Regions from separate parts of the Acetoanaerobium noterae genome, predicted to be linked through region 2. Evidence: riboswitches for the same ligand, from Rfam matches in the RefSeq annotation. Region 2 holds a riboswitch; the other holds the start of a gene.
The links. Region 2 has a riboswitch for glycine ahead of gcvT (glycine cleavage system aminomethyltransferase GcvT). Riboswitches for the same ligand answer to the same signal wherever they lie in the genome.
Positions count from the first base shown of each region.

Region 1: it holds a riboswitch for glycine, as region 2 does, so the genes downstream of both, B5X47_RS08925 (GrdX family protein) here and gcvT (glycine cleavage system aminomethyltransferase GcvT) in region 2, are expected to answer to the same signal.

Region 1 is NZ_FUYN01000004.1:84,552-100,483, forward strand. Features, by position in the region: gene grdC (glycine/sarcosine/betaine reductase complex component C subunit beta) at 1-705, opposite strand, end outside; gene grdB (glycine reductase complex selenoprotein B) at 803-2,113, opposite strand; gene grdA (glycine/sarcosine/betaine reductase complex selenoprotein A) at 2,135-2,611, opposite strand; gene B5X47_RS08910 (glycine/sarcosine/betaine reductase component B subunit) at 2,669-3,961, opposite strand; gene trxA (thioredoxin TrxA) at 3,987-4,304, opposite strand; gene trxB (thioredoxin-disulfide reductase) at 4,449-5,393, opposite strand; gene B5X47_RS08925 (GrdX family protein) at 5,409-5,768, opposite strand; glycine riboswitch at 5,944-6,042, opposite strand; gene B5X47_RS08930 (DegV family protein) at 6,198-7,043, opposite strand; gene trmL (tRNA (uridine(34)/cytosine(34)/5-carboxymethylaminomethyluridine(34)-2'-O)-methyltransferase TrmL) at 7,054-7,524, opposite strand; gene B5X47_RS08940 (Cof-type HAD-IIB family hydrolase) at 7,538-8,356, opposite strand; gene B5X47_RS08945 (histidine phosphatase family protein) at 8,349-8,954, opposite strand; gene cobS (adenosylcobinamide-GDP ribazoletransferase) at 8,936-9,712, opposite strand; gene cobU (bifunctional adenosylcobinamide kinase/adenosylcobinamide-phosphate guanylyltransferase) at 9,718-10,278, opposite strand; gene B5X47_RS08960 (VanW family protein) at 10,278-11,684, opposite strand; gene nth (endonuclease III) at 11,700-12,329, opposite strand; gene B5X47_RS08970 (epoxyqueuosine reductase) at 12,383-13,267, opposite strand; gene B5X47_RS08975 (RusA family crossover junction endodeoxyribonuclease) at 13,363-13,767, shown strand; gene B5X47_RS08980 (winged helix-turn-helix domain-containing protein) at 13,799-14,389, opposite strand; gene B5X47_RS08985 (nucleoside kinase) at 14,540-15,932, opposite strand, start outside.
Region 2 is NZ_FUYN01000002.1:511,110-527,041, forward strand. Features, by position in the region: gene B5X47_RS05925 (serine hydroxymethyltransferase) at 1-1,002, shown strand, start outside; gene B5X47_RS05930 (MASE3 domain-containing protein) at 1,241-2,944, shown strand; gene B5X47_RS05935 (MarR family winged helix-turn-helix transcriptional regulator) at 3,105-3,602, opposite strand; gene B5X47_RS05940 (ABC transporter permease) at 3,608-4,711, opposite strand; gene B5X47_RS05945 (ABC transporter permease) at 4,704-5,852, opposite strand; gene B5X47_RS05950 (HlyD family secretion protein) at 5,864-6,946, opposite strand; gene B5X47_RS05955 (hypothetical protein) at 7,204-7,503, shown strand; glycine riboswitch at 7,637-7,739, shown strand; gene gcvT (glycine cleavage system aminomethyltransferase GcvT) at 7,922-9,019, shown strand; gene gcvH (glycine cleavage system protein GcvH) at 9,141-9,521, shown strand; gene gcvPA (aminomethyl-transferring glycine dehydrogenase subunit GcvPA) at 9,525-10,868, shown strand; gene gcvPB (aminomethyl-transferring glycine dehydrogenase subunit GcvPB) at 10,865-12,322, shown strand; gene B5X47_RS05980 (pyridoxal phosphate-dependent aminotransferase) at 12,377-13,561, opposite strand; gene B5X47_RS05985 (elongation factor G) at 13,974-15,932, shown strand, end outside.

The DNA.
Region 1 (15,932 bases), on a different contig from region 2:
TCCTCCACCTCTTTGGTTCATATCACCGCAAGCTTCTTCAGAACATTCTATAACATATTCAACTTCATCAGCTTTTACAGAAGAATTTTTCATTAGATGTTTTACTGCTAAAACTCCTGATGCCTTAACAACCAAGTTTTCAAACATAATATGAGCTGTTAAGCTACTATCTACTTCATGAGCTCTCTTTACGCATCCAACTAGCTCACCCATGTGATATAGTCCTTCTGCATGATGCTCGTTTACAAAGGTTTTAATTGAATCAATTTCTTCAGAATCTTTAAATTTCTCAAGTTCAGCATCACTGAATAATTCATGAGCTTTTAGTTTCTCAACAACAGCTTTAGAAAAATCAGCAGTAAGCTTAACAAGGTCAAAAGAGTCAGCTATTTTTAACATACCTATAAATTCATCCTGAGGCATGATTTCGCCAAATCTACCTTCTCTAGTTCCTTGAACTGGATTTTCAAACCAAGGAGTAGCTACATCATTTAGTTCTTCAGGCTTTTTGTTTCCAATATATACTTGGTTAGGAGCGTAATTCACAACTTCTTCATAATTTCTGATAAAATTTCCCACATTTTTTAGGAATTCTGAGTCTGGATTACCTAGTTTTTCCATTTGGTAAGTTGTTCCATTGTGGATAATCATATCAGGAGTATGAACTAAAATATAACTTGCATTTTTCAAAACAGGTTTTGTCATAAGAAGCCTCCAATTTTACTTTAATATTAAAATTAGATGGGGTTTTTCTCCCCATCTAATTTATGAACAAAATATTTTAATAGCAAATTTATTTATCTTAGTCTTCAAAAACTGTTTGGTCTTCAACTTCAGTTTCTAAAGCTTTAAGAGCTTTTTCAACAAGCTTTCTACGAAGCTGTTTTTCTTCAGCTGCATCTAGTGCAGGATTTCCAAGTGGGTGAGGAATAGCAATTGTAGGAATTATTCTATTTGCACCAACTGTTAGAGATATTGGAACTACTGTACACATATGAACTACAGGAATACCAGCTCTCTCGATTTCTTTAACCATCGTTGCGCCGCAACGAGTACAAGTACCTCAGGTAGATGTTAAGATAACCGCATCTACTTTGTTTTCAAGAAGTTCTTTAGAGAATTCTTGAGCAAATTGCTTAGAATTTGCAACAGAAGTACCATTACCTACTGTAGTATAGAAATATTTAAATAATTCTCCAATTTTGCCTTCTTTTTCTAAATCACGAAGTACATCAACTGGAAGAACTCTGTCTGGCTCGTTATTAGCATATGTTGGGTCATATCCACCATGTGCAGTTTCATGATCAGCTTCTGATAGTTTATCAAAGCTAGAGATATCATATCTTCCGTATTTAGAAGCTGAAGATGACTCTATATGATCAGGATTGTGCTTAGGTACAATACCACCAGAAGTTACTAAAGCAATTTTTGCTTTTGTAATATCTTTAACTGCTGGGTTTGGAGCTACTCTATCAAATACTGGCATTGGATACTCAGTTTCAAACTCTTCACCTTTAAGCTTTTTAACTAGCATTTTAACAGCACGCATAGATCCTCTTTCATCTACGAATGCATTAACACGAACTCCTCTTGCAAAGTATCCATCTTCTTGTGGAGAAAGAATTTCTTCACCTTTAGCTAATTTAGTTGCAAATTTCGCTACAGCTGGAAGAGCTTTTCTCATACCAGCAGCTGAATCAGCTGTAGGGATAATGTAAACCTCTTTCTTGAATACATCTACTCCTGGATTTTCTTCGTACATTGCGCTGAAAGCTTTGATTCCAAGCTCATCTTGAACCATTTTAACAACAGTTCCACAAGCCATTCCGTATCTACCAGCATTGAATGCAGGACCAGCGATTAGTATATCTGGATTAAAAGATTTAATCATCTCTAAAACTTTAGCTTTAGCTTCTTCAAGATTTTCATTGAAATATGAATCTCCACAAACTACTACTCCTACTATCTCAGCATCTTCTTCAATTAACTTTTGAAGTTGTTGAGATATTGGAGGTTGACTTTCAGCAATATGTGGAAGAGTATCTGCCTTTTCTTCTCCGCCTATACCAGCAAAGAATTGATTTAGATAGTGTACAACCTTAACTTTTCCCATCAATAAACGCCTCCTTCCTTATTAGTCGTTAAATTTACAAAACTGACTTCTAATGCTTTGCATTTCTTCTATGATTTCATCAACGTTAAGAACCATTTCCATCATTCCAACTTGATCATCAAAGATTTGAGCATCTACTTCATCTTTGAATTCAGGCTCAACTGCGTGATAAACTCTTAATCCAAGCTCAACACCAGCAAGAGGACCAGCAAAAGTAGGGTCACCCGCTGTAACTGTTTCAGCTGCTAGACCAGCAGCTTCGGCTTCTGCAGCACCTATTACAACCACAAGATTTTCAGCTCCGAATTTCTCAGAAGCATCTTTAATTCTCTTTTGGTTTTCTAGGTCCATAGCCCCAGCAGCAGTTCAGACAAAGCATTCTGTTGATGAAAATATAACTTCACAATCGATAGGCTTAAGACATTCTTCAATAGCTGGGCCAGGAATTCCGTCTCTATCGCCGATAATAACTATTTTTTTTCCAGTAAAACGGCTCATATTTTCCTCCTTAAATTTTCATATTCTATTTATAATAGTATGGTTAAATTTTTATAATTAGTAAGTTCTTGCAGTCATCTTATTGAATCCAACTTCACTAGTAGCTCCAGTGATAGCCTGGATTTCAACTTCAATTGATCCATCAGCGCGTAGAGAACCATCAAATCCTCCAGCAATAACATCTATAACATCCTTAGATACATGTCCAATAATTTTATCAAGCTTTGGTAAAACTATTGTCATGTTGGCATTACCACCAGTTACACAAGCATCTGCAGCAACATCAGCATCAGCTAGTGATTGAGATGCTCCATCTCTACCTGCATACTCATCAGTAAGAATAACTGTTTTAATACCTTTTTTAGTTATCTTTTTGCAGTTCATGATTAGGTCAGTATCTGGGTTTCCAAATCCTTCTTCAGAAATTATAACACCATCTAATCCAAGGTATTCAGCCATCTTTGCAGTCCAGTTAGATGATCTTTCTTTATCAGCTAGATATACGTTTTCGTTAGTTATAATTACACCAACAAAGTTGTACTCTTTTCCGTGAAGTTCGTATAAGTCATGAATAACTGGGTTGTTCATATGAACGTATGTTGGGTTTTTGTCACAAGCAGATACGCAGTTTCCTGATAATATTGCTCCATCCATTACTTCTGTTGGATAGATTAATGTAGGAATAATTTTCTTCGCATCAACGCCATATACATAAGTATCATGTAATAGTCCTTGAGTTTGAAGCATATATACATATGCAACCTTAGGAAGATTAGGAAACTCTTTTACTGATTCGAATATTGGCTTAGTCTCATATACTTTTACTTCATCTGGAGTAATGTTTCTTCCAGCTTCGCCTAGGTATTTTCCAGCTTTTAATCCAACCATTCTAAGAGCTGCTTCGTGGTCATGTTGCTTAAGTCCATCAACTGGCTCAGCTATAATAACTACGTTGCAAGTTTTAGAAAATGGAGTATAGTCAGCTCCTGGACCAGTCATATCGATAATTCCTTCTTGGAATCCAACAACTTTTCCAGTTGTAACTACTGCTGCACCCTTAAGTACATTCGTTTTTCCTTCTCCAACAGTATCAACTTTGCTAAGGAAACCTGGGAAAATTCCTCCGTTACCTTCAACTTTGACTCTTGGTTCTATAACATCTTTAACCGGAGCTATTCTTACACTTTCTCCTGGTCTAACGATTTCCATATCAATTGACTTGATATGCTCATCATTTGATAATTCACTGATTAGTTCTTGCTTGTTTACATAAAGAACACCGTTTTCAACTTTAGTGCTGTCACCAAATTGGATATCCTTTATAAAAATATTACCAACTTCAAGACGCATAGAGTCACCTCCTAATTCAAATAAATTAAATGTATTTTTTTACCATAGCTTCTACATTTGCAGCTGTTGCATCTTCCTTTGTAAGTTCGTCAATTTTTTGACCATCTTTGTAGATTGCTATAGTAGGAAGACCTAGAACTTTTTCCTTTATTGCTAATCTTCTTGCTTTAGTTGTGTCAAGTTTAGTAAATCTAACTTGCTCACCATAAGTTTTTTCCATTTCCTGAATATCAGGCATTAAAGCTTTACAAGGCTCACAACCTTCACTCCAGAAATCAACAAGAACATATCCAGTTCCTTGAAGTACTTCAGTTTCAAAAGTATCTTTATCAAGTTCGAACATAACGTTTTCCTCCTCTGATTTATTATCTCAATTTATTTAAATTAAAAACTATATTGATGTATTAAAATAGTTTTTTTAAATTGCCGTATTAATAGTGCTTTCTTAATTATGTTGTATTATAATGACTTTTCTATCTGTTAACTCCTACAGACCTTCGTGCTCAATATACTTTTCTGCCATGATTGCAGCGATTGCTCCATCTGCAGTTGCAGTTACTACTTGTCTTAATACTTTTTCTCTACAATCTCCAGCGGCAAATACTCCAGGAATATTTGTTTCCATATTTTGATTTGTTACAAAATAGCCTGATTGGTTCATGTCTAATTTACCTTTAAATATATCAGTTTGTGGTATATACCCAGTAAATACGAATATTCCAAAAGTTCCAAATTCTTCATCTGCAAAATGCTCTGAAAGCTCACCTGTTTTAGTATTTTCAAATACAACAGATTCAACTATTCCATCACCTTTAATTTCTTTTATAACTGAATCCCATTTAAAATCAATCTTAGGATTTGCAAATGCCTTATCTTGAATTGATTTAGCTGCTCTTAAGCTGTCTCTTCTGTGAACTATAGTTACTTTAGAAGCGAATTTCGTTAAATACATAGCTTCTTCTACTGCTGAATCCCCACCACCAACTACAAACACTTCCATATCTTGGAAGAAGTCTGCGTCGCAAGTTGCACAGTATGATACGCCTTTTCCTGTTAACTCTTTTTCTCCAGGGCAATCTAATTTCTTTGGGCTAGCTCCTGTAGCTACTATTACAGCTTTAGCTTGATATTCAGCTTTTGTTCCTTTTAAGATTTTGATTTTTCCAGTGAAGTCAAAGTCAACTATGCTATCTTTAATTCTCTCTGTACCAAATTCGTCTGCTTGCTCAGCCATTCTTGCAATAAGAGATGGTCCAGAAGCATCGTGAATAGAACCAGGATAATTTGCAACTTCTTCAGTTGTTACTATTTGTCCTCCAGTTTTATCCTTTTCTATTATTAAAGTACTCATTTTACCTCTGGCCCCATAAAGTCCCGCTGAAAGCCCAGCTGGTCCAGCGCCAATAATTACTAGATCGTAAATTTTTGACATAATTTCACTCCTTAATTATATTTTTAAAGCATTTTTTATTAAATCAAGATCTATGACCCTGAAATCTTCCAACACAGTTTCTGTCCAGTTTGGTGTAATTGAGTCATTTTGTAGCTTTGAGTATGTGTAGATAGCATTTTCAATCATCTCAACTGAATTAAAATCTAGCTTATCACCTATTTCTAATGCAACACTTTTAAATGGTGTTTCATTAGGCTTTACACTTCCTGAAAGTGGGTGAGTTAATAATTTATAATTCTTGTGGACGTAATCTCTAACGCTGTAAAGCACATCTTGATAACTACCTTCAAGTAACTGCACGTTTTTTCCACCATAATACTCGTCTACCAATTTATTGTTTGTGATAATAATCATTAGTCACCTCATAGCAGCTATAAAATAGCCCATCATAAACATTTTACCCTTATTTAAAAATAATATTCAAAAGAACTAGCCAAAGGTTAATCTTATTCCCATCAAATATTTTTATATTTACAATAAAAAAAACAGGGAAACAATAGAGCCTTGTTTCCCTGTTTTATCAGAGTTCTGTCCAAGCAAAATCCTTTTGCCTGAGAATTTCATTTATATTTGGCAAATATAAACTTGTCCCTTCGGCGATCAAACGATTCTCTCTTTTGCTCTTCATTCAGAATTATTTATTTGTTAAATACTCTTTATAAGCTTATTCTATAATAGATTAAAAATTTAATCAATCATTTTTTTATTGTTTTTTACATTTTTGTTAAAAAATAATCTTTCTGCCTTAACCTCTTATAAATTCTTATATTCAACTATATAAAATTATTTTTTTATTTTTTCGTAATATAGAGCTACTGCACTAAGCCCAGAATAGGCTGCTACTGTACATCCTACCTCGGAATAAATAGTTTCTGATGGCAGGTACTTTGATAAAACAGCTTCTTTTAGCTCTTCCAAATAGCTTTCATCATTAGCATGATTCATGCCTATTACTCTTCCATCTAGAGTAGATTCATTTTTTTCGATGTAATCAATAATATATTTTATTGCTTTTTTTCTTCCTCTAACTTTTTCCCTTGCTACAACTTGGCCATCTTTCATAGTCATTATGACCTTGATGTTCAAAAGGTTGCTCATCATATACTGCGATTTGCTGATTCTTCCACCCTTATATATATATTCAAGAGTATCAAAAATAATTAGATACTCCATGTTATTAACTAAGTCTCTAACTCTTGATTCTATATCATTAATCCCTACACCATTACTTGCCATCTTTGCTGCCTCAATAACTATCATCCCATAGCCAAGAGTTATTGCTTTTGAATCTATAACTCTTATTTTAGCTGCGTCAAATTCACGGCTCGCAATTAATGCACTATTATAGGTTCCACTAAGAGCTGATGACATAGTGATACATATTACTTCATTGCCTGAATTTACAACTTCGCTGAATTCTTGCTCAAACTCTGCTGGAGTAACTTGAGAAGTTGTTGGATATTCATTTGTGCTTTTTAGTCTATCAAACATGGTCTTTGTATCTATATCTATTCCATCTCTATAAACTTCATCCCCAAAAATAACCTTCAATGGTAATACCTTTATATCGTACCTATCAATATACTCTTTTGGGATATCTGAAACGCTGTCAGTAATTATTTTAACCATAAAATTGCCCCTATCTTAATTCTTTATAATCAATTTGTCTTATTGCTTCATATGCTGCTATTGCTACTGAGTTAGATAAGTTTAAAGACCTCACTCTGTCCATATTAAGCATTGGGATTCTAACATTGTTATTTGGATTAAGCGATAATATTTCTTGAGATAACCCCTTGGTTTCTTTCCCAAAAACAATATAGCTTTCATCTTCATATGTAGCCTCTGTATGATTCTTTTTAGCTTTTGTTGTAAAAAAATAGAATTTATTAATATCCTTATCTTCTATTAGCTCTTCGAAAGAATCATAATAATTAATTGAAACTAAGTCCATATAATCAAGCCCTGCTCTTTTAAGCTGCTTTTCATCCATAGAGAAGCCCATGGGTTTAATTAAATGTAATCTCGCATTTATGCAAGCACAGGTTCTTATAATATTTCCAGTATTTTGTGGTATTTCCGGTTCTACTAACACAATATTTAAAGCCAATTTTCATCCCTCATCACTTAAATAAATTCATAATTGCTTTAGCAACCCCATCCTCATCATTTGATGAAGTTACAAGATTCGCATATTTTTTTACATTCTGCTCAGCATTATCCATAGCCACACCAATTCCTGCTTCGACTATCATGCTTATGTCGTTATGTTGATCTCCAATCGCCATAATTTCGCTAAGACTAATATTACATTCTTTTGCTAAAATCTTAAGTGCATTTCCTTTAGAAATATTTTCTGACATTATCTCTAAATTATTATGCCAAGATTGACTTAATTCTAAGCCCTCTATATCTGCTAACATTGCTCTAGCTTTTAGCAATTTTTCTGGATGCTCATCTTCTATGGCAACAAACTTTAATATCCCGTAATCTTCTGTGCATACATTAGAAAAATCTTCAATTACTTCTATGTCAATTTTATCCTCATCTGAAGCAGTCTTATTATTATTCCAGTAGCTTAATGAGGTATATTTAAGTTCCTTCGTAAAGAATCTATCCTGAGTGTACATATGATAATACAATCCACATTCTTCTAATACTTTATAAAGTAAATCAGCGGTTTTATAGTTTATGCTCTTCTCATAAAGAACTTCATTGCTTGTATGTCTTTTTATCAAAGCTCCGTTACATGCAATTATAGGTTTATCTATATTAAGTTGCCTTGCAAATATTGCTGCTGAAGAATACATTCTTCCAGTGGCTAATGTAAAGTCAACTCCCATTGTTTTAGCAAACTTTATAGCTTGACTCGTTTTTTGAGATATTTTTTTTGATGAATTTAGTAAAGTTCCATCCATATCACTTACTATTAATTTAATCATTTAAGCACCTCAAGTGATTTGTATCATTCATATAATTAATTACTCCAAAACCTTCATCATAAGTTATTTTAGAAATGCTGCAATTATCTATTTGGAAATTCCAGTGATATTTATATGACTCACCAATAATTTCAGATAAAATACATCTAATCGTACCAGAATGAGAAACTATTGCTATTCTGTTGTCATGATTTTGTGACACAATATCATAAAAACAAGCTTTAACTCTATCGTGAAAATCTATCAAACTCTCTCCATTTGGAAACTTGTATTCAAAACCATGCTTAAATAGCTTTGAAACCTCCTCAGGATTTTTATCTTTTATTTCTTCTAAAGTTAAGCCCTCAAAATCTCCAAAATTCATTTCAATTAGATTATCACAAGTTATAAGGTTATTTGAAAATGAGTTTCCTGTTAAAGTAGCTCTTTCAAGAGGAGAAGAATAAACATAATCGACTTTTATATTTTTCATCTTGTCAGATAGCTTTTCTAACTGTAAAAATCCAAAGTCACTAATTTTGCAATCAGTATACCCAGAAAATTTTTTACTTAAGTTGTCTACTGTTTGAGCATGTCTTATTAAATAAATAACTGCCATAAGGTTACCCCCAAATAATACATAAATAAATAAACTACTTCTGATAATTCGCAAATAGCTCCAAGAATATCTCCAGTCAATCCATCTATTATTTTATACACATGATTCATATAGCCTAATGTAAGTATAATCACAATTATAACTACAGTAACATTTATAATTGCAATACTATAATCTTTAATTATTATAGAAGGCAAAACCATAGCAAGAATACCAATTCCAAGTGCTATATAAAAATCTATAGCCGAAACCTTACCTATAAATGCATTTCCCATTCCATTTTTTTTTGCTGTTTTGCCTTTATAGCAAGCAAGAACTGAAGCCATTTTTCCCATTATAGGCATAAAAAATAAGCCATAGTAATAACCCTGTGATATAAATTTATCTGCCAGGGCTATTTTAAAAAGTATGAGAATCAGAATTGCTAAAAGTGCATTTGTCCCCAATCTAGAGTCTTTCATAATTTCTAGGATTCTATCCTTGTCTCTATAGCTGTAAAGCCCGTCAAAGGTATCTCCTAGCCCATCTAAATGTAATCCTCCAGTTAAAATAATATTTGTAGAAATAAATACAAGGGCCCCGATGTGCGCACCAAATATTTTTGAGGTAGCTAAACCGAATATTAAATAGAAAATTCCTAAAACAATTCCAACTAACGAGAAATATTTTGCTGATTTATGAAATTCTTCATCAAGCTTTCCAGAGGTCTTAACTGGAATTCTAGTTAGAAACGAAAGTAGTGTTATAAATCTCTCCAACTAAATTACCCCTTTATTTTCTGACTTATTCCAGAAACAACAAAATATACTTCATCGCTATATCTAGCAGCCACCTGATTTATCCTTCCAATAATATCTCTATATATTCTAGATAATTTATTTTCTGGAACTATCCCCATCCCTAGCTCATTCGTAACCATAACTAAATTAAGCTTGTTGTATTTTAGAGCTAAAATAAATGATACTAACTCTTCCTGAATTCTTTTTTCTAATGAATCTATTTCTGCTTGTGTTGCATTTTCAACATCTACATCAGAATGAAATATTAAGTTATTTGCCATAACAGTAAGGCAATCTAAAATAACTGTATCTGAACTACTTGACATATCTGGAACCAGATCTTTAAGATTTTCGAAGGCTTCATAGGTTTTCCAAGATGATGGTCTTTGCTCCTTATGCTTCGCTACTCTTGCCTTCATCTCATCATCGAAGGCTTCACTTGTAGCAAGATAAGAAACCTTTTCACCAATATTTTTACATAGCTGCTCTGCAAAATAGCTTTTCCCAGACCTAGCTCCTCCTGTGACTAAAATAACTTTATGCATTATCTTCCTCCAAAAATAGAATCTATTATTGTATTTTCTTGATTTTGTGTATTTACAGATTCATTTATTGCCTCTGGGTTTAAATTTACTGCTGGAGCCTCTGCTGGTCCAGTACCGACTTTAATAACCTTGGTTTTGGCTGGATAATGATCTCTAGACACAACTTTTGTTTGACCATCAACATTTTCATATGTCACTGATTTTATCCCATCTCTACCTGGGTCATCAATTACTTCTTTACCTAGCGGCAAGGTTGGATCATTGACATATTTTACTTGTCTAGGAATCTGCTCTACAACTTGTGATGACAAAGTCTTATTTTTATGCTTGGTTGTATCTCCATATATCCTAGCTGTAACTTTATTGCCAGAAACGAAAGCTTTTATATACACTGGGTAATCATGAGAATTTCTAAATACAAAATCAAGCGAGCCATAGGCTACAGCTGCATCTCGTCCTATAGATACGTAGCTAGAAGGTATAGAATGAGCTCTTCTTTGAACTACATCAAGTCCTGCATATAAAACAGAGTTGTATAAAGTAGTTGAAACCTGACATACTCCTCCACCTACTCCCTCTTGTAACTCTCCCTTTACAATTACAGGAGCATTTTTATATCCTGCTGCCAATGTTATTTTTCCGGTGGCATTGTTAAAGCTAAATTCTTGACCTGGCATTAGAAGGACGGAATCCACTTTGCTAGATGCCAATCTTATATTTGTGCTTCTTCCTGCTACCTTAGCATTGAAGGTTGTAGTAAATTCTCCTATTATTCCATTAATTGATGATAATTGCTCTCTTTTTACACTGGCTTGAGTTACCTTAACAGGCACTTCAATTATAATATCTTCGTTTTTATCTTTTAATTCTGTTATTAATAAATTTTTTAGCTTATCTATGTCCACTTCGTAGCCGTCTTGTTCTGGAGTAATAGATATAGCAGTATTTATAGAGATGTCTGCATCAACTGCTTGACGATCTACCTCTGATTTAATTTTAGAAAATATTTCATCAAAATTCTCATATTTATCAGTTCTCGATAATTCCAAATTAATTTGTTTATTATTATTTAGCTTTAAAACAGTTATCCAATTTTCTAGTATATTATCACTACGACCAATTTTAAATGCTTCATCAATTGAGCTATCATAATCATACTCAAATCCCAGCTCTTTCAAATCATAATTCCATTTTTTTTCATTATGGGTAAAGCTAACTTTCCCTACTTTAATTCTGTCTTGCAGAACCTCTTTTGCTTGTGTTACGGTAAGCCCACTGACATCTACGCCATTAATTGAAATCCCAGGATAAATGAAATTATCTTGTGTCAAACTATTAAGGTACATAGCAGCAGATGTAGCAATCAGTATAAAGCTTATTACTAATATAATGCCAACTTTTTTCACTAAAAACCTTCCTTTCTACCCCTTTTTCTTTTTATAAAATTTACAATAGCTTTGTACTGAACATAGCTCACACATTGGATTCCTTGCCTTACAAATCCTTCTTCCATGAAAAATAAATGCATGATGAGCATCGGTCCAGTATTTTTTCGATATTTTCTTCATTAAATCTTGTTCAACTTGAAGAGGGTCCTTTTTATCAGAGAAGCCCAGTCTTGTAGACACTCTAAAAACATGAGTATCCACTGCTATAGCAGGAACTCCAAAGCAATTGCTAAGTACTACATTTGCAGTTTTCCTTCCCACACCAGGTAGTTTTAAAAGTTCATCCATTTCATCTGGCACTTGACTGTCATAATTTTGTATCAGCAAATGTGATAATGCAATTATATTTTTTGATTTGACATTATAAAAGCCTATACTTTTTATGTACTCCATCAATTTTTCTTCTCCTAGCTTAAGAATTTTTTCAGGAGTATTAAAGTTTTTAAAAAGCTCTTTTGTAACAATATTGACTCTTACATCCGTCGATTGAGCACTTAAAACAGTAGCCACCAATAGCTCGTAAGGTGTTTTATATTCAAGCTCACATTTTGCATCAGGATAAGTATCAAGTAATGTCTTTACAATAATATTATACTTACTCATTTAATATATTTTCCCCTTTTTATAATCAATACCATTTTATCATAGATAGTAAGTCAATCTCCAATAATATTAAAATTCCTCACTAATATATTTTTGCCTCTCCATGCAAAAGCTCTATTTCCATAATTTTTTTTAAACTCTTTATTACTTAAGCTGGCAATATCATTTAGATTAAGTCGTTTCATAACATCATCAATTTCTTGAGATTTTTTTATATCTCTATTGTGAGGGCATACTATTTGGCAAATATCACATCCATATACTTTATTACTTTTTTTTAAAATAGCAATTTCACTATCACTTAGCTCTGTTTTCTTTTGAGTAAGATAAGAAGCACATCTTTGACCAATAAAACCATTTTTATAATTTAAAGCCTTTCCGGGACAATATTCTATGCATTTTCCACAATTAATACAATTTTTTTTAGGAAGCCTCTTCTCCTTTAACACTAAGTCCGTGACGATTAGACCTATGAAGCCATAGCTTCCATACACTTCATTTATTACCATATTATTAATCCCTTTATAGCCTAAGCCTGATTCCAAAGCAAAAAATCTCTCATTTAGTGGTCCATTGTCAACTTGAATAGAAAAAGTGCTATTTGGATATTTTATTTGAAGTTTTTGCACAATTCTTTTTAGCTTGTCTTTTGCCCAAATATGATAATCTATACCTTGAGCGGATACGGAAATATTAGAATCGAAGCTATGACTTTCTGTAAGATAAGGGAAAAATATACATATTATACTACTTGCAGGTTTATTATTTATATCTAATTTTAGCCTTGAGCCTAAATTTTGCTCTTCAAGGTCCAATTGAACTCCTAATAATTTTCTTTCTTCAAGATAAAAGCTGAATTTATCAAGACTATCTTTTATTGAATTTACGTTTATAATAGTATATTGATCTATATTTTCCTGGTTTATTATATCAATCATTATTATTGTTCCTCCAACTATTCACTAGTATAATATACCATATGTTAAAAAAAATAATTATATATTTGTGTTATTTTTAGTCGAAAGGATTTAAAATGCTAAAGTTCATAATACCTGGCAGACCCATAAGTAAATCTAACTTCAAATTATCTAATAAAAGCGGGCAAGCTTGGCTACCTCACAAGGGAAAATATTCAAAATATGCGGCCTACGAAAACTACATAGCGGGAATCATAAATCAAGAATATTTTGGTCCTCCTCTAGAAGAAAATCTAATTACTATATTAAAGTTGTATTTTCCAAATAAGCGCATGGGCGATATTCATAATTATCCCAAAAGTATTTGCGATGGGATTGAAAAAAGTGGAATAATTCTCAATGATAAACAACTGAAACCATTTTTGATTTTAGATTATATAGATAAGGATAATCCTAGAGTTGAAATCGAATTATATAAGAGCTCTGAATATAATCTTATTTATCAAATTCAAACAAAATAGTGCAAGGATTCCCCTGCACTATTTAAAATTATTAGCCCTTTGATTTTTTCTTTTTTTCTTTTCTAACATCTGGGATTGCTAGTGTAGCAAAGTTATACGGTCTTGTACCTTCTTTTTCTGGCTTCTTTTGCTTCCCATCTAGCAGTTCTATAAGTCTCTTTTCCAGTTCATTCATAATTTCTTTTGCTTCATCCTCAGTAACATAATACTCATTGTAATGTCTAAGGTGCTTTGTTCCAACTTCATTTGTCTCAGCTGCTCTATAATAATCTTCACTTACTTTCTCAAACAAAGAAAGAGATGCTTGATTTATTGTTTGGGCCACTGAATCGCTAATTGGAAAGTTTAAGATACTTTTATCTATTACTACCATTTTAGCTTTTGGTAAATAATATTTTTCAATTATCCCAGATTTCACTCTTTCTTCCACTAGTTCTAATATCCCAGCTCCAAGTAAAATTTTAATGTGATAATTGATTTTTGCATGAGGTTCTCCTAAAATTTCTGATAATTGCTTAGCAGAAAGTGGTTCTTCAGCAAATGCTTCTAAAATCTCAACTCTATAAGGATGTGAGACAGCTTTAATCTCTTCTAATTCTCTTAATACCATTATATCTTTCATTAATGCCCTTCCCCTCAATAAAGATTTTCTCCATAATATACTATGTTAAAAATAAAACTGTACATATAGGAGAACCGTAAATTACTTATATATATTATAATGATTAAATATATAATTGTCAAAGAATTCTATACTATTTGAAATTTTGGATTAATGCACCAATTTACTTCCACCTATAAATTCTCTAAGAAGTGATGTGTTGATGATATCTGACTCGTCAGTAATATCAACAAAATACTGGAGAAATTTAAGTAGCCTTTTTGCTTCTCTAAAAACAGGGTCGTCTTCCTTTATATCCTCTAAAAGAGGCACCACATGCTTTTTTAAAACAGCCAGCTCATAAATAAGAGCGGAGTTAAACATTATATCAGCATTTTCTTGATAAGGGAAAATATTTTTTCGCTCTCCTCTATTTACACTTTGCCACATTGATAAAGTGGAAGATGCAGAATATGATCTGTGATGATAATCCCTAACTATCCTTCTTATAAGTCTTAAGTCAGTAGTCGGAATTTTGTTATGTTCATCTAGGTTTAGCTGAGTTAGAGCACTTATATAGATTTTAAATTTATTTCCATCAGGTATTGATTGTGTGAGAATAGGGTTAAGAGCATGTATTCCTTCTATTATTAGTGGCTGATTTTCCTCAATAGAAATCTTTTTTTCTTCAAAGTATTCTCTAGTGCCAGTTTTAAAATTAAAGCTTGGCAAATTAACTTCATAGCCTAGGATAAGCTTTTCAATATCTTCATTAAATGTTTTTAAATCTATAGCATAAATAGACTCATAATCCTTTTCTCCATACTCGTCTAGTGGAGTTTTATCCCTATTTACAAAATAATCATCGACAGATAAAGACACTGGAGATAAACCATTTACCATAAGTTGAAGCTTGAGTCTTTGTGCAAAGCTTGTTTTTCCTGAAGAAGATGGCCCTGCAATTAAAATTATCTTTCCTTTTTCTGAATCTTTTTTTATCATATCAGCAATATCGCAAATTTTCTTTTCATGATATGCTTCAGCAAGTCTTATAATCTCTGGGTGGTTATTATTTTCTACTAAAATGTTTAGTGATGCTGCATTTGGTAGATTAATTATTTTGGCCCAACGTTTAGCTTCTTTATATATTTTAAATAATTTAGGCTGATGTATAAACCTACTAACTTTATGAGGTTCTTTTATATCAGGTCCTAGTAACACTATTCCATCATTGTATAATCTTAATGAAAATGTGTGAAGCATAGCTGTCGATGGAACCATGTAGCCATAAAAATAATCTTCAAGCCACCCACATCTATACAAATGAACTGTCGACGTGTTTTTATACTTTAATAAATTCAATTTTCCTTCGCGATTTTGTTTTTTATATATATTAATTGCTTCTTCTTTTGGAACTCTGAATCTAATTATTTTCTCATTTGAATCTACGAATTCTCTCATTCTGAGCTCAATCTTTTGAACATCATCTACATTTAACTTTTCTTCATACTCAACTTCGCAAAAAAATCCATTGCTAAGAGAATGCTGAATTTTCGTCACAGCT
Region 2 (15,932 bases):
GCAGAGCATGTAAACATTCAGTCTTATTCAGGCTCTACGGCAAACTATAGCGTGTTTGCAGCTATACTAAAGCCAGGGGACAAGGTGCTCAGCATGAGATTAGACCAAGGAGGCCACCTTACACACGGCTCACCAGCAAACTGGGTGAGTAGAATTTATGATTTTGAATTTTATTCTATTGATAAGGACACAGAGCTGATAGATTACGAAGATATAGAAGAAAAAGCAAAGGCACTGAAGCCAAGGCTAATAATTGCAGGTGGAAGCTCTTATTCTAGGCTGATAGATTATGAAAGAATTGCAAAGATTGCAAAGGAAAATGATGCTTATTTTATGGTGGATATGGCTCATATAGCTGGACTTGTTGCAGCTAAGGTAATTCCTAGTCCAATTCCCCATGCTGATTTTGTAACCTCATCTACTACAAAGACATTTTGCAGTGCTAGAAGTGGAATGGTGTTTTGCAAAAAACAACATGCAAAGCTACTTGATAAAGGAACTTTTCCAGGTGCACTAGGCTCTATGCATCTTCACACTATGGCTGCAAAAACCTGGTCCTTCAAGTATGCAAGCTCTGAGGAGTTTAAGGCTATAATGAAGCAAGTAGTTATAAATTCTAGGTGCCTAGCATCTGAGCTTGAAAGCTATGGATTTAGGATAGTAAGTGGAGGGACAGATAATCACCTTCTCGTAGCTGACCTAAGAGGAAAGAAAATAACAGGACAGGTATTTCAAGAAGCATTAGATTCTATAGGAATTACAGTAAATAAAAATATGATTCCTTTTGATCCAGAAAGCCCAGCTGTGACAAGTGGAGTGAGAATAGGCCTTACAGCTGTGACGCAAAGAGGTTTGAAGGAAGCAGAAATCAAGCAAATTGCTAATATTATGAACAAAGTTGCTGATGCTCCTCATGACGAAGCCAACTTAGCTAGCTGTAAGGCTGAAGCAAGAAAGTTAATTGCAAACTTTCCCTTATATCCAGCAGGTTCGTTTGAATAAAGATGAAATACACCCATAAGAACAATTAATATGTTGCTCCTAAATACTAAAAAATTTGCTGTGTCTATAATTAGAAAAATAAATAGTATGTATTAAAAAAATTATATTTAATTGAAACTCTCCTTGTTTTAGCTGTATATGCTAGAGTAGGGGGAGTTTTGTTTATTGTTTTGTAATATTTCAAACAATACTTCTATGGTATAATAAAGCAAAATTACGTATAAAGTGAGGGCTACTTATGCAAAGCCAAGTTGCTTCTAATGATAAATCAGAAAAGACAATTCGCTATTTATCTACAGTTGTCGCAAGTAGCGTAGTTATTTTCTTATTTAGTATTTTTATAAACAGATTTGTGGAAATTAAGATATCTCAGGACAGTTATCTTATGTTTCATGTTTTTACTGAAATAGCGAGTGCTCTTATTTCATTTTCTATATTTGTTGTGCTCTTTTTTACATATGATATTTTTTATAGAAGGTATTCACTAATTTTAGCGAATACTTTTTTTATAACAGGACTACTAGATATATTCCACATGCTGACTTACAACGGAATGTATAGCTTGTTTCCAGAAAATATTCAAACACCTACATATTTTTGGATTTTCTCACGATTTATATTAGGAATAGGACTTTTTATAGCTTATACCACTAAAAAAGATGCTCTTTCTTCTATTAAAAAAGGATATTCAATAATTTTAGGGATTTTAGTAGTAGGAGTTGTGTTTTTGCTAAGCATAACCTATGTAGAGCAGATGCCACCTCTTATTATAAAAGGAAAGGGATTAACAAATACCAAAGTAATATGGGAATATGTAATTACGACAATATTTATTATTGATATATTTGCTTATGTAAATCGTTCTGAAGGTAAGTACACTACTGCAAATATTTACATGCTATCAGGTCTTATGCTAGGTCTGTTTGCAGAGGTTTGCTTTATGCTCTATGTCAACGTTTACGATACTCTAAATATAACAGGGCATATTTTTAAGATACTTTCCTATGGGTATATTTTTAGGGCAGTATTTGTAAAAAATGTGCGTAGACCCTACCAGCAGATTTTCGAGCAAAAGGAAATGCTTACTTTAGACATAAACGATATGACAATAGCTATGGAAGAGCAAACTGCAAAAATATATAAACAAAACAAAGAGCTTGAATTTATAAACACAAAGATTAAGGATGATTTGGCATCTACCAGTGAAATCCAAAAAGCTATGTTTCCAAGGAAAGATTTAGTTATTAATGATTTGAGATTTAATTTTGAAATTTTTCCATGTGAAGAACTCAGTGGTGATTATGTAAATTATTTCAGCATAGATGACGAAAATATTGGATTTTACATTATGGATGTCTCAGGACACGGAGTTGCAGCCGCTATGCTAGGAGTATTTGCTGCTCAAAGCATAGGTGAGAGCATGAGAATAAACTATAAAGAGGCTTCTATTTTTTCGCCTGCAGCTGTGCTTAATCATTTTTATAGCTTGTTTAATAAGTCAAACTTTCCTGATGAGATACATATAGTTATGCTATATGGAATGTACAATAAAAATGATAATAAAGTTATTTTGTCTTCAGCTGGACTAAACTGTAATCCAATACTTATTTCTCAAGATTCAAAACCGAGGTTCTTGGAGATAGAAAGTGGATTTCCTATATGTAAGCTAGGAGACGTGTTTGAACCAAATTTCGAGGATTATGAGATAGAGCTTAAGTTTGGAGAAAAATTGCTTATTCATACAGATGGACTTACTGAAATGAGAAGGCAGGATGGAGATTTCTGGGGGGCAGATAGCTTGCTAGCATATATTGACAGCATAGGAGTTAGCCCATCGTTTATTCTAAACAACAAATTAAAATCACAAATAGTTCAAAATATTAATAACTCTGGACAAGACGACGATATAACCTACTGCGTAATTGAAAAGATATCTCCATAGGATTATAAAATATAATATTACCGATATTAACAATATTACAAAGAAAAAAGACCCTAAAGCGATATGATATCTCAAAGTGAATAATGTACTTTTAATTACATTTTTACTTTTGAGATAGTATATCAAATCAAGGGTCTTTTTGTATTACAATATCCATCCATTATTTTGTTTTTGAAAAATCTTGAACGATATCTTCTTGAAGCTTCTTTAAGATATTATTTAGAGTAGCTCTTTCTTCTTCGGTGAGAGCTTTGGTCATACGCTGACTGAACTCCATATGAAGGTCTTTTATCTCATCAAAAAGCTGTCTTCCCTTTGGGGTAAGATGAGCCTTTATAGAGCGTTTATCATTTGCGTTTTTTCGTTTTTCAACTAAATTTTCCTTTATCATACGGTCGATTAAGGTGGTCATGTTTGCACGGCTTACCATCATATTTTTACCAAGCTCTATAAGAGGCATGCCGTCTGCTTCATGTATGCTAAGAAGTAGAATAACAAAGAATTTTGGCTCAGATATATTGTATTTTTCAAATAATCTATCATATACCATTCTCATGATTCGTTCAGTTTTTAATATATTTATTATAGTCTGGCCTGATGAAAACTCTATAAATGAGTAAGCATCTATATATCCTTGAAAATCATAATCTTGGAACATGATAGTTAATCCTCCTCATCTAAGCAGGGCCTAGATTTTTTCGAAATTAAAAAAGCTATAAAAAACCATATACAAGCAAATACAGTCATTTGAAGCATATTTGATTTAAAATAATAAGGTAGTGCGCCTTTGATTAGATAGTCTCTAAGTGGAGCTATCATATAAATAAGAGGCCATAGTGCCTTGATAATATAGACACTAAGCTGAGGCATTTTCATAACTGGCCATACATAGCCTGCAGTTAAAAAGCTAGGTACCGATAATAGCATGCAAAGCTGAGTAGCTCTTAATGGACTGGAAATAGAAAGAGCAAGAACTAAAGCTATGCTACTTAATGATATCAGATACATAAAAGATAGAAAAGTAGATGTGAGCATATTTCCTATTATATTTATTCCAAGCACATACTTGAGCAAGCTGGTACATATCAAGAATGTAAGCGAGGATATTATAGTGTGGATTAAAATTTTATAAAATATATTGGTCTTATCTTCTATTACATTTACGACAAATATAGATAGAAATAGTTGCTGAACAAGAACTAAAATCATACCAGGCATTACATAATATTTATAGGATAACTTGGGATCCCAAAGTGTTCTATTATTCATTTCAAATATATTTACGTAACGTTTTGAAAGCGATGGGGGAACATTTTTTCCTTCTAGGAACTGAAGATTCACACCAGCGTTTACAGTGCTTATTATCTCAGTAGCAGAAGCAAGGGCATTGTTTGCAACTGCCATATTAGTTGCATCTACTATCAAAGCCACTTTAGAACTTTTTTTGGATTTGACATCCTTTTCAAAATCTGAAGGAATAACAACTCCCATATAAACCTGAGTTGATTCCACAGCTTGCTTTACTTCATCTAGATTTTCCGAATAAAAGTCGACGGTATAACGAGGATTTTTATCAAATTCCTCAACTAATGAGCGTGAAAGAGAGCTGTTATCCATATCGTAAACTGTGATAGGGATAGTATTTAGATAGTCATTTCTATATACATTTCCAAAGAAAACTGTAAAAATCATGGGTATTCCTATCATGAACAGAAGGTTTTTAGGTACAGTGAAAAACTTTTTTAATTCGCTTATAAAATTAGTCATGCAAAACCTTCCTTCCTGACAGAGATTTTAATGTTATATTTCTTTTTAGTATTTGTTTTCTGATTACAAAGCTAACTAAGCTAAGAATTAAGGAGCCTAGAGTTAATATAAGAAGCATAGCGATATTAGTCTTATAATCATAGGAATGTCCTTTTAGCATAAGATTTCTAAGGGTGCTTACAAAATAAGTGTAGGGCATAAAGCTACTTATCTGCCTAAAAAAATCTGGCATGGAGATAAGTGGCCATGAGTAGCCCGAAAGTATAGAGCTAGGGATGAACCACACTGCAGCTACTTGAGTTGCAAATACTTGTTTTTTTGAAAAAATACTAGCTATAAGAAGGCTCATAGATACTACTGCTAGCATAAAAACTATAAGTAATAATAAAATGCTAGTGTAAGAAGCCTTTATTGAAACATCAAAAATATAATGCTGAAGTGCTAATATTAAAACTGCTGAAACTATTCCCAAAATTCCATAGTCTATTAAATTTTTCATTACATTTTTGAAAAAATCAATAATTCCAGATGATTTTTTTACAATTTTAGAAGAAGCTGCATTCATTGCTACAGCAACCTGTACTATTGCTAGCATCATCCCTGGGAGTAAGAAATTAATATAATTTCTGGTTGGATTACCTATTAATCTATTTACTATGTTAATAGGCATGGCAGTGTTTAGAGCCTCAGTTTCTGACATACTGAGCTTTCCTTGATAGGTACTCATCATTGCTCCAGCTTTTATAGTCATAAGTAGCTCAGATGAAGCTATTTTCGTAAAGGAAGCTGGGGATAACTGAGTTCCATCTATTACAGTAGTAAGCTTAGGAGATTTGAAGTTTTTGATATCATTAGTAAAGTTTTGAGGGATGATTAATCCAAATAGAATTTTTCCATCTCTCATCAAAACTTCAACTTCATTTGGGTCGTCTACTATATACTGCACATCAAATGTTTCACTGCTTTTAAGATTTCTTACTATATCCCTTGTCATACTTGTGTTATCTCCAAGATATACAGCGCTTGGAATATACCTCAGCTGTTTTTCCTTCATAGAGTAACAAGTGAGAATGTTTACTAGATTTGGAAAGATAAGTATGAGTATCAAGGGAGCTATATATTTTTTAAAGTTTATATTCATACGAAACCCTTCTATTCTTCAATGTTTATAAATGCTGTCATACCAGGTCTTAATTTTTGGTCCTTATTTTCAATTTCTATTTTTATTCCATAGGTTATTAAATCAAAATCTCCATTTTCATTGCTGGCTTTTTTGATTGCGAAATCTGGTTTTTTATTAATCTGCACTATTTTTCCATTAAACTCCTCATCCTTGTAGCTAAGGACTGAAACTTTCACTGCTTGGTTTTCCTTGAATTTTGGAAGGAGAGTTTCATCGGCATTAACTGTTAAAGTTATTTTGTCTAGATTTGTTATAGTTGCTAGGTTCATACCAGTTGAAAGCATTTCTCCCGCAGAGCAGTTTAGACTAGTTACATAGCCAGAAAGAGGGCTTCTAATTGCAGCATCTGTTATATAAGTATCTACTTCAGTAATTCCTGCAGCTGCCTGAGTATATTTTTCATTTGCAGCAATAACGCTTCCAGCAGCAGCGGCTACTTGACCTTGTGCAGCGGCAACTTGACCTTTTGCAGCTTCTATATCTTCAGCTCTTGCTCCACTTTTTGCAATGCTTAAATCTTGCTCAGCTACCTTGAGCTTGGTTTCTATTTCATCTAGCTGGGCTAAAGCAACTGCTCCTTCTTCATATAGAGCAAGAATCCTATCATAACTTTTTTTCATAATGTCATAATTTGCTTGAGCTTTTTGAATATCTTCGCTTCTTGCTCCATTTTGGGCTTTTGATAAAAGAGCTTTAGCAGCTTCTAACTGCCCCTCGGCAGCTTGTTGTTGAGCTTTTGCAATATCAACTGCAGCAAGAGCTGCGTTAGCCTGAGCAACTAAGCCTTCTCGCTTTGCAGCTAAATCCTTAGCATCTATAGTTGCAATTACATCATCCTTTTCTATATATTGTCCTTCTTCGACCTCAATTGTAAGTATCTTGCCTGGAATTTTTGTGTTTATATCCACATCCTCAGCTTCGAGATTTCCTTGAAGAAGGTTTAAATCCTCGGCTGATGAAGTAGTGCATCCAGTAAGCACAGAGGATAATAATAGCAACGAAATTATAAAGAATACAAGTAGCTTTCTCGTAAGTGTAAATTGTTTAGTCATTATTGAACTCTCCTTTTATTAAATGTATTAAAGCGAAATTAAACTACGAAGAGTATTATAATCCTAATCGATAAAATAGTAAATATATTTACTAAAAAAAGTTAATATATTTACAAAAAATATTTTTGAACTAATATAACAGAATTGTAAGAAAGATTAAGTTTGCAAAATTGTTAAAAATATATCGATTAAATTTTAAAATAGGGGTATAATATATATAAATAGATAAAAAAATAACAATTTCGGGAGGAAAAATTATGATTAATATGAATAAGATTGCTGATGAGGCTATAGAAAAGTACGATATAGTAATCACAGGACAATATGGTCCGCACGCCTGTCTTAAAGAGGCTAAAGAATACCTTTTTAGAACCCACCCGGAGCTAGTTGCATATCATCTTTATAAATCAGCTCAAGAGTACGCAAGTAAGCTAGAAACAGCTAAGGAAAATCTAACTTATGGAGTCTTCGAAAGTAGAGAGTGTTTGATAATTTTTATACACAATAAAGAGGTGAATGACACTAAATTTATACCATATCATATATTAAAAGGATAAAAATTAAGATAATTGTGTATTTGCTATTCTTTCACATTTACTTGGATAGTTATAATCAGAAAATTTTTAAAATGGCTTGCAAATTTTTTAAAACCAGAGTATAATACGATTCCATAAAGATAATATTTACCAATTGAGGTTATCGGGAGATCTCTTATGAGAGCCGAAGAAGAAATAATATATGCTCATCCAGCCTATATGTAGAAGCTTTCAGGCAACAGGACCGGTAACTGATGGAACTCTGGAAATATCCCGTTATAGGATATCCGTAGGAGCAATATCGCTGATATTATGTGATAGAATCTCTCAGGTGAAAAAAACAGAGAATATGGAGATGCTTTTTTAGCGTCTTTATATTCTCTTTTTTATTGGGCAAATTTTTGATGCAGGTTATTAATAGAATGAGGAGGGAAAATTTGTGACTGAAAGACTTAAAAGAACACCACTATTTGAGGTGTATGGCAATTATGACCCTAAAATTGTACCATTTGCAGGCTGGGAGATGCCCATAGAATTTAAAGGGATTACTGAGGAACACAAAATGGTAAGAACCTCTGCTGGAATATTTGATGTGTCTCATATGGGCGAAATAGAAGTAAAAGGTAAAGATGCAGAGGAGTTTTGCCAGAAAATCTGTACTAATGATATAAGTAAATTAGAGGATAATCAAATTCTATATAGCTTTATGTGTTATGAAAATGGAACTGTTGTAGACGATATTTTAGTTTATAAATTTTCTCGGGATGATTTTATGCTAGTAGTGAACGCTGGCAATATTTCTAAAGACTACGAATGGATAGTAAATCATGCTACTGGATATGAGGTAGATATTAACAATGTATCAGATAGTATAGGACAGGTCGCTATTCAAGGGCCAAAGGCAGAAGCTATACTTCAAAAATTTACTGAAACTGATTTAAGCGAGATTAAGTTTTTTTATGCTCTTAGAAATGTTGATATAAAAGGTATTAATACTATAGTTTCTAGAACAGGCTACACAGGAGAGGATGGGTTTGAAATTTACTGTGAAGCTAAAGATTCTGTGAAGCTATGGAAGCTAATTCTAGAAGAAAGCCCAGAAGAAGACATTATTCCGATAGGACTAGGAGCTAGAGATACTCTAAGATTTGAAGCTAATCTTCCGCTATATGGTAACGAGCTTTCAGATGAAATTACACCTATAGAAGCCGGCTATGGATATTTTGTAAAGCTTGATAAAGACGATTTTATAGGAAAAGAAGCTCTAAGTGCTCAAAAATCAGGAGGCTTAAAAAGAAAGATAGTCGGATTTGAGCTTTTGGACAAGAGAATTTCTAGACATGGCTATGAGGTATACTCAGAAAATGACAAAATAGGAATAGTTACTACAGGCTATCAGTCACCTACTCTTCAAAAAAGCATAGGTCTTGCATTAATTGATGCCCAGTATGCAGCACTAGGCAATGAGATTTATATAGATATTAGAAATAAAAAGGTGCCTGCTAAGATAGTAAGTAGAAGCTTTTATAAAAAATAGATATAATTTTAGACATTTTTATTAATAAGACGTAAAAATTTAATCAGCTTCTTAATTAAAATAAGGATTGATTTAAGAAATATGTATTTAATTTGAATTTATTATGTGAGGAGATGTTAATATGTCAACTAGCAAGGTGTATTTTACAAAGGATCATGAGTGGATAAAGGTAGAAGGAAATGTAGCTTATATAGGAATAACTGATTATGCACAGAAGGCTCTTGGAGAAATTGTATATGTTGAGCTACCTGAAGTAGACAGCGAATTTAGCTTGGGAGATGTATTTAGCGTGGTTGAATCTGTAAAAGCAGCTTCTGATATTTTTATGCCAGTAGATGGAAAGGTAGTAGAAGTAAATGAAGCACTAAGTGACGAGCCAGAAAAAATAAACCAAGATGCAAATAATACTTGGATTATGGCAGTAGAATTAGAGAATAGTATAGAAAGTTATGAGCTTGTGAGTGAGAGCGAATATATTGCTATGTATGAAAAGGAGGCATAATAAATGCATCCATATCTTCCTAATACCGAGCAAGAAATAAAAGCTATGCTAGATACCATAGGAGTTAAATCTACAGATGAGCTCTTTGAAGATATTCCAGCTAGCTTAAAGCTTTCAAGGAAACTAAATCTTTCGGATTCGCTATCAGAATTTGAAATCAGAAAGCATTTTAAGGACCTGGCTTCAAAGAATACAAGCATAGAGGATAAGGTGTGTTTCTTAGGAGCTGGTATCTATGACCACTATATTCCTTCAGTAATTCCTCAGCTAATATCAAGAGCAGAATTTTTTACTTCATACACCCCTTATCAGCCTGAGATAAGTCAAGGCTCACTTCAAGCAGCTTTTGAATATCAGAGCATGATATGTGAGCTTACTGGAATGGATGTATCTAATATTTCTCTTTACGATGGAGCAACTGCAGCAGCAGAGGCTAGTGTACTTGCCTGTGTAAGTACAAGGAGAAAAAAAGTGCTAGTTTCAAACACAGTATCTCCTGAAACTAGAGCTGTGCTAAAAACCTATTTCCAATATAGAAATATGGATGTAGTAGAAGTTTCATCCATAGAGGGTCAAACTGATATTGATGACTTAAAATCCAAGCTAGACAAAGACACTGCAGGAGTACTGCTTCAATATCCGAATTTTTTCGGAATAATTGAAGATATAAGTAAGTATGAACCTATAATTCATGAAAATAAATCTTTGATGATGCTATATACAGACCCTATTGCTCTTGGGCTTCTTAAATCGCCAGGTGAGCTAGGTGCAGATATGGCACTCGGAGACGGACAAGCTCTAGGGCTTCCACTTAATTTTGGAGGGCCTACTCTTGGATTTATAAATGTAAAGGATAAACTGCTTCGCAAGATGCCTGGAAGAATAGTGGGACAAAGCGTAGATTCAAATGGAAACCGTGCTTTTGTACTCACACTTCAAGCTAGAGAGCAGCATATAAGAAGGCAAGATGCAACGTCCAATATCTGCTCCGATCAGACTCTAAATGCTATAAGAGCAGGGATGTATTTGGCTGTAGTAGGAAAAGAAGGTATTAAGGAAGTAGCAAATTCCTGCCTTAATAAAGCAAACTATGCTTATAAGGAGCTACAAAAGCTAGATAATGTGCAGGCTCTTTTTGAAGGACCTATATTTAAGGAGTTTGCAATAAAAACTAAAGCTTCTTCAGAAAAAGTACTTCAGGCTTTACTTGAAGCTGGAATTTTAGGTGGATATAGTCTTTCGAGTACAGATTATGGGCTTGAAAATGCTATCTTGATAGCAGTAACTGAAAAAAGAACTAAGGAAGAAATCGATAAATTAGTAAGTGTAATAGGAGGTGTAAGATGAGCTACGATAAAATGATATTTGAACTATCTGCTCATGGAAGAAAAGCTATTGATTTTCCTGAGCTTGATATAGATTTTGCTTTTGAAGATTCTCTCATTCCGAAAGAGTATTTAAGAGAAAAATCAGCCAATCTTCCAGAAGTAAGTCAGCTCGATGCTGTGAGGCACTATACTAATTTATCAAAGAAAAATTACAGTTTGGATGCTGGATTCTATCCACTTGGCTCTTGCACCATGAAGTACAACCCTAAAATTAATGAAGAAATAGCAGCAAACGAAAAATTTTCAGGGGTACATCCACTTTCTCCAGTAGAAACGGTTCAGGGAGAGCTAAAAATAATGTACAACCTAGCAAATATGCTATCTGAAATAACTGGAATGGATGAATTTACTCTTCAGCCAGCTGCTGGAGCTCATGGAGAATGGACAGGGCTTATGCTTATAAAAGCCTACCATATGCATAGAGGCGACGAAAAAAGAACTAAAATAATAGTTCCTGACTCTGCTCATGGCACTAATCCTGCAAGCGCTAATGTTGCTGGATTTGAAGTTATAGAGCTAGAAACAAATGCAGATGGCAGTATAGATATAGAAAAATTAAAAGCTGTACTAAGTGATGAGATAGCTGGCTTTATGCTTACTAATCCAAGCACACTTGGTTTCTTTGAAACTCAAATAGAAGAAGTGGCTTCTCTAGTGCATGCATCAGGAGGACTACTATACTACGATGGAGCAAACATGAATGCTATAATGGGGATAGTAAGACCTGGAGATATGGGCTTTGATGTGTGCCATCTTAATCTTCACAAAACATTTTCTACGCCTCATGGAAGTGGGGGACCAGGAAGTGGACCAGTGGGAGTAAAAAAACATCTTGCTGAATTCTTGCCAGTTCCAAAAGTTGAAAAGGTAGACGATAAGTATATTTTAAACTATGACAAAAAAGACAGCATAGGATCGATTAAAAGCTTTTATGGGAATTTTGGTATTCTTCTTAGAGCTTATGTATATATCCTGAGTATGGGAGCAGATGGGCTAAGAGCTGTATCAGAAAACGCAGTGATTAATGCAAATTATATGAGACAAATGCTAAAAGATGATTATCAGCTAGCTGTAGATAAGCTTTGCAAGCATGAAGCTATTTTTGCTGGAATCAAAGATAAATCAACAGGGATTACTACTTTAGAAATTGCAAAGAGAATTATTGACTATGGCTTCCATCCGCCTACAGTATACTTCCCTCTAATAGTAGACAGTGCAATAATGATAGAGCCTACAGAAACAGAAAGCAAGCAAACTATGGATGAGTTTATAAATGCCATGAAGCAAATTGCTAAAGAAGCAAAAGAAAATCCAGAGATATTTAAAGCAGCACCTCATCATTCACCAGCTGGTCGAATAGATGAGGCACTGGCAGCAAGAAAGCCAGTATTAACTTACAAACCTTCTTTATAATAAGTTCAAATAAAAAATAAGACCTTAATAGCAGAGGTCTTATTTTTATGGAGATTATTTATATAATGCGATTAGTTTATCAAATGCTGGTAGAGAATTTATTATTTTTTCATAAGATATACAATAAGATAATCTAAAATGTCCTGGACATCCAAATGCGGAGCCTGGAACTAAAAGAAGATTAAACTGCTTAGCATCTTCACAGAATTTTTTATCATCAGCAATAGGAGATCTTGGGAACAAATAAAATGCACCCTGCGGCTTTACACATTCAAAACCTATACTTACTAGGTGATTGTAAAGGGCATCTCTATTTTTCTTGTATACATTAACATCTACCTCGGCATTTAAGTTCTTTGCAACTACTCTTTGGAAAAGTGATGGTGCATTTACAAAGCCAAGAATACGGTTAGCAACGTTTAGAGAACCCATAACATCACCAAAATCAGCAATCTCAGGATGAACTACTAGATAGCCTATACGCTCGCCAGGAAGTGATAAAGATTTGCTATATGAGTAACCTATGATGGTATTTTTATAGTATTTTAGAAGACATGGAACCTCAGCATTATCATATACGATTTCTCTGTATGGCTCATCTGATATTAGGAAAATATCAATGCCAAGTTCTTCTTCTTTTTGCTTAAGCACTTCGGCAAGCTTTGTAAGAGCCGCATCAGAATAAATTACTCCAGTAGGGTTGTTTGGTGAGTTTACTATAACTATTTTAGTTTTTGGTGTAATAGCAGATTTAAGAGCTTCGATATTAGGCTCAAAGGTATCTATATCAGGCTCAACTACAACTAGATTTGCATCGTAGTTAGCTGAATATGCTCTATATTCTCCAAAAAATGGAGCAAATGTAATTACTTCATCGCCAGGGTTTAGAAGAGTTTTAAAAATTATATTTAGTCCTCCAGCTGCACCAACTGTCATTACAATGCTTTCAAAGCTGATGTTCATACCGTGTTTTTTTGATTCATGCTCAGCAATTGTAGTTCTTACATCTTCAAAGCCTGAGTTGTTCATATAGCCATGAACATATGTAGCTACTTCATTGTCTAATATATCTTTTATAGATTCTTTTATAACTTCTGGAGGCTCTACATTAGGATTTCCTAAGCTGAAATCAAAAACATTTTCCTCACCATAAATTTTTGACAATCGTTTTCCTTCATCAAACATAGCACGAATTACAGAGCTATTTGCAACGAGTGACTGCATTTTGTTAGAAATCATTTTATCTCTCCTTTGTAATATGTAATATAATACGAAATGCATATAATTTAGAATATTTTTATTATTAAGTAAGTTTATTATAACAAATAAGCATTATTAAATCCATGAGATTATAAAAATGAATTTTTTATGTAATTTTTAAAAAAAGTGTTTCAATTAATACTAAAATGGTATATATTAAAATAAGATAACAAATCTTGATGATGATGTTATCTAGCCCATAAAATAACCCCCCATTTAGGACCCTTTCCCCGAGGGTCCTACTTTTTTGCAAAGTTGTTGATTTTATAGCAATATATGGATATAATTATCTTCAAGAAGTAAAATTGTTTGAATTTTAAAAAATTTAACGCAAAATGATTAAATATTCTGTCAATGGGCAGATTTAATCATAAAGAGGGGAGAATGTATTATGAGGGTTTACGAGAGTGACAAGATCAGAAACATTGCAATCCTTGGACATAGTGGGTCAGGGAAATCAAATTTGATGGAGGCAGTTCACTATACTGTCAAGCTTACAAATAGGATTTCTAAACCAACTGATGAAGCCAAGCTAACTTCTTCTATGAATCTACACTCACTAGAGTGGAATGATCACAAGTACAATTTTTTAGATACTCCTGGTTATTTTGATTTTGATGGAGAGGTTGTGTCTGCTATGGCAGCAGCTTCAGGCACAATTATAGTAGTAGATGGAACCACAGATTTACAAGTTGGAACCGATAAGGCTTTAGAAATTACAGATGAGTATCAAACTCCACGTTTTATTTTTGTAAATAAAATCGATAGTGAAAAATCCGATTACGACAAGATTTTAGACCAATTAAGAGAACGTTATGGCAAAAAGATTGCTCCATTTCATGTACCTTGGGGTAAAGCAGAAGCGTTTAAGGGATTTATAAATGTAGTTGATATGTTTGCAAGAGAATATAATGGTAAAGAGTGTGTTACAGTTGATATGCCAACTGATATGGACGATATAATAGCTCCAGTAAGAGAAATGCTTATGGAATCAGTTGCTGAATCCGATGAAGCACTTATGGAAAAATATTTTGCTGGTGAGGAATTTACAACTGAAGAGATACACAAAGGACTTAGAAAAGGTGTATTAGAAGGAGATGTAATTCCTGTACTTTGCGGCTCAACAGCTAAAAATATCGGAGTTCATACTCTACTAGATATGATATGGGATTATCTTCCATCACCACTAGATGAAAAAGATATAAAAGAATCCGATGTGTTTGCAGGTCAAATTTTTAAAACTATAGTTGACCCATTTGTTGGAAAGATATCTTTTGTTAAAATTCACGAAGGACATTTAAAGCCAGAATCTGAGCTTTATAATGTTAAGAAAGGCCATAAAGAGAGAATTCCTAAGGTATTTACCTTAGTTAATGGAGAATATAAAGAAATGTCCGAAGCAAGAGCTGGGGATATCGTTGCTTTTACAAAGCTTCAAGATAGCTCCACAGGTGAAACTCTATCTTCAAAATCAGGACACGAGAGCTATGATGATTTGGTATTCCCAAAACCTCAGATGCTTGTTGCAGTAGAGCCGACTAATAAAGGAGACGAAGAAAAAATCTCTTCAGGACTACAAAGATTGATGGAAGAGGATCCTTCATTTACATGGGAGAGAAATGCTGAGACTAAGCAAACTGTTCTAGGTGTACAAGGTGAGATTCACGTTAACTCATTAAAGGATAAATTAAAAGATAAATTTGGTGTAGAGGTTAAGCTACTTGATTTAAAGGTTCCTTATAGAGAGACTATAAAGGGCAAGTCCGATGTCCAAGGCAAGCACAAAAAACAAAGTGGTGGGCATGGGCAGTATGGAGATGTTAAAATTAGATTTGCTCCATCATCAGAGCCATTTGAGTTTGCAGAGGAAATATTTGGAGGTTCTGTACCAAAATCCTATATTCCAGCTGTAGAAAAAGGACTTAAAGAGTCTATGGAAAAAGGAATACTAGCAGGATTCCCAGTTACAAACATCAAGGCTGTACTTTATGATGGCTCATACCATGATGTTGATTCATCCGAGATGGCTTTTAAGCTAGCTGCTAATATGGCATTTAAAAAAGGTATGGAAGAAGCTAAACCAGTACTTCTAGAGCCAGTAATGAAGCTTAAGATTGTAGTTCCTGAAGAATTTATGGGAGATATCATGGGAGATATCAACAAGAAACGTGGTAAGGTACTTGGTATGGAGCCTTTCAAAGGGACGAAACAATTAATTATGGCAGAAGCTCCACAATCAGAAACCTTTAAGTACGCTATTGACCTAAAGGCTATGACTCAAGGAAAAGGTTATTTTGAGATGGAATTTGAAAGATACGATGAAGTTCCTAGCCAGTTAGCACAGAAAATT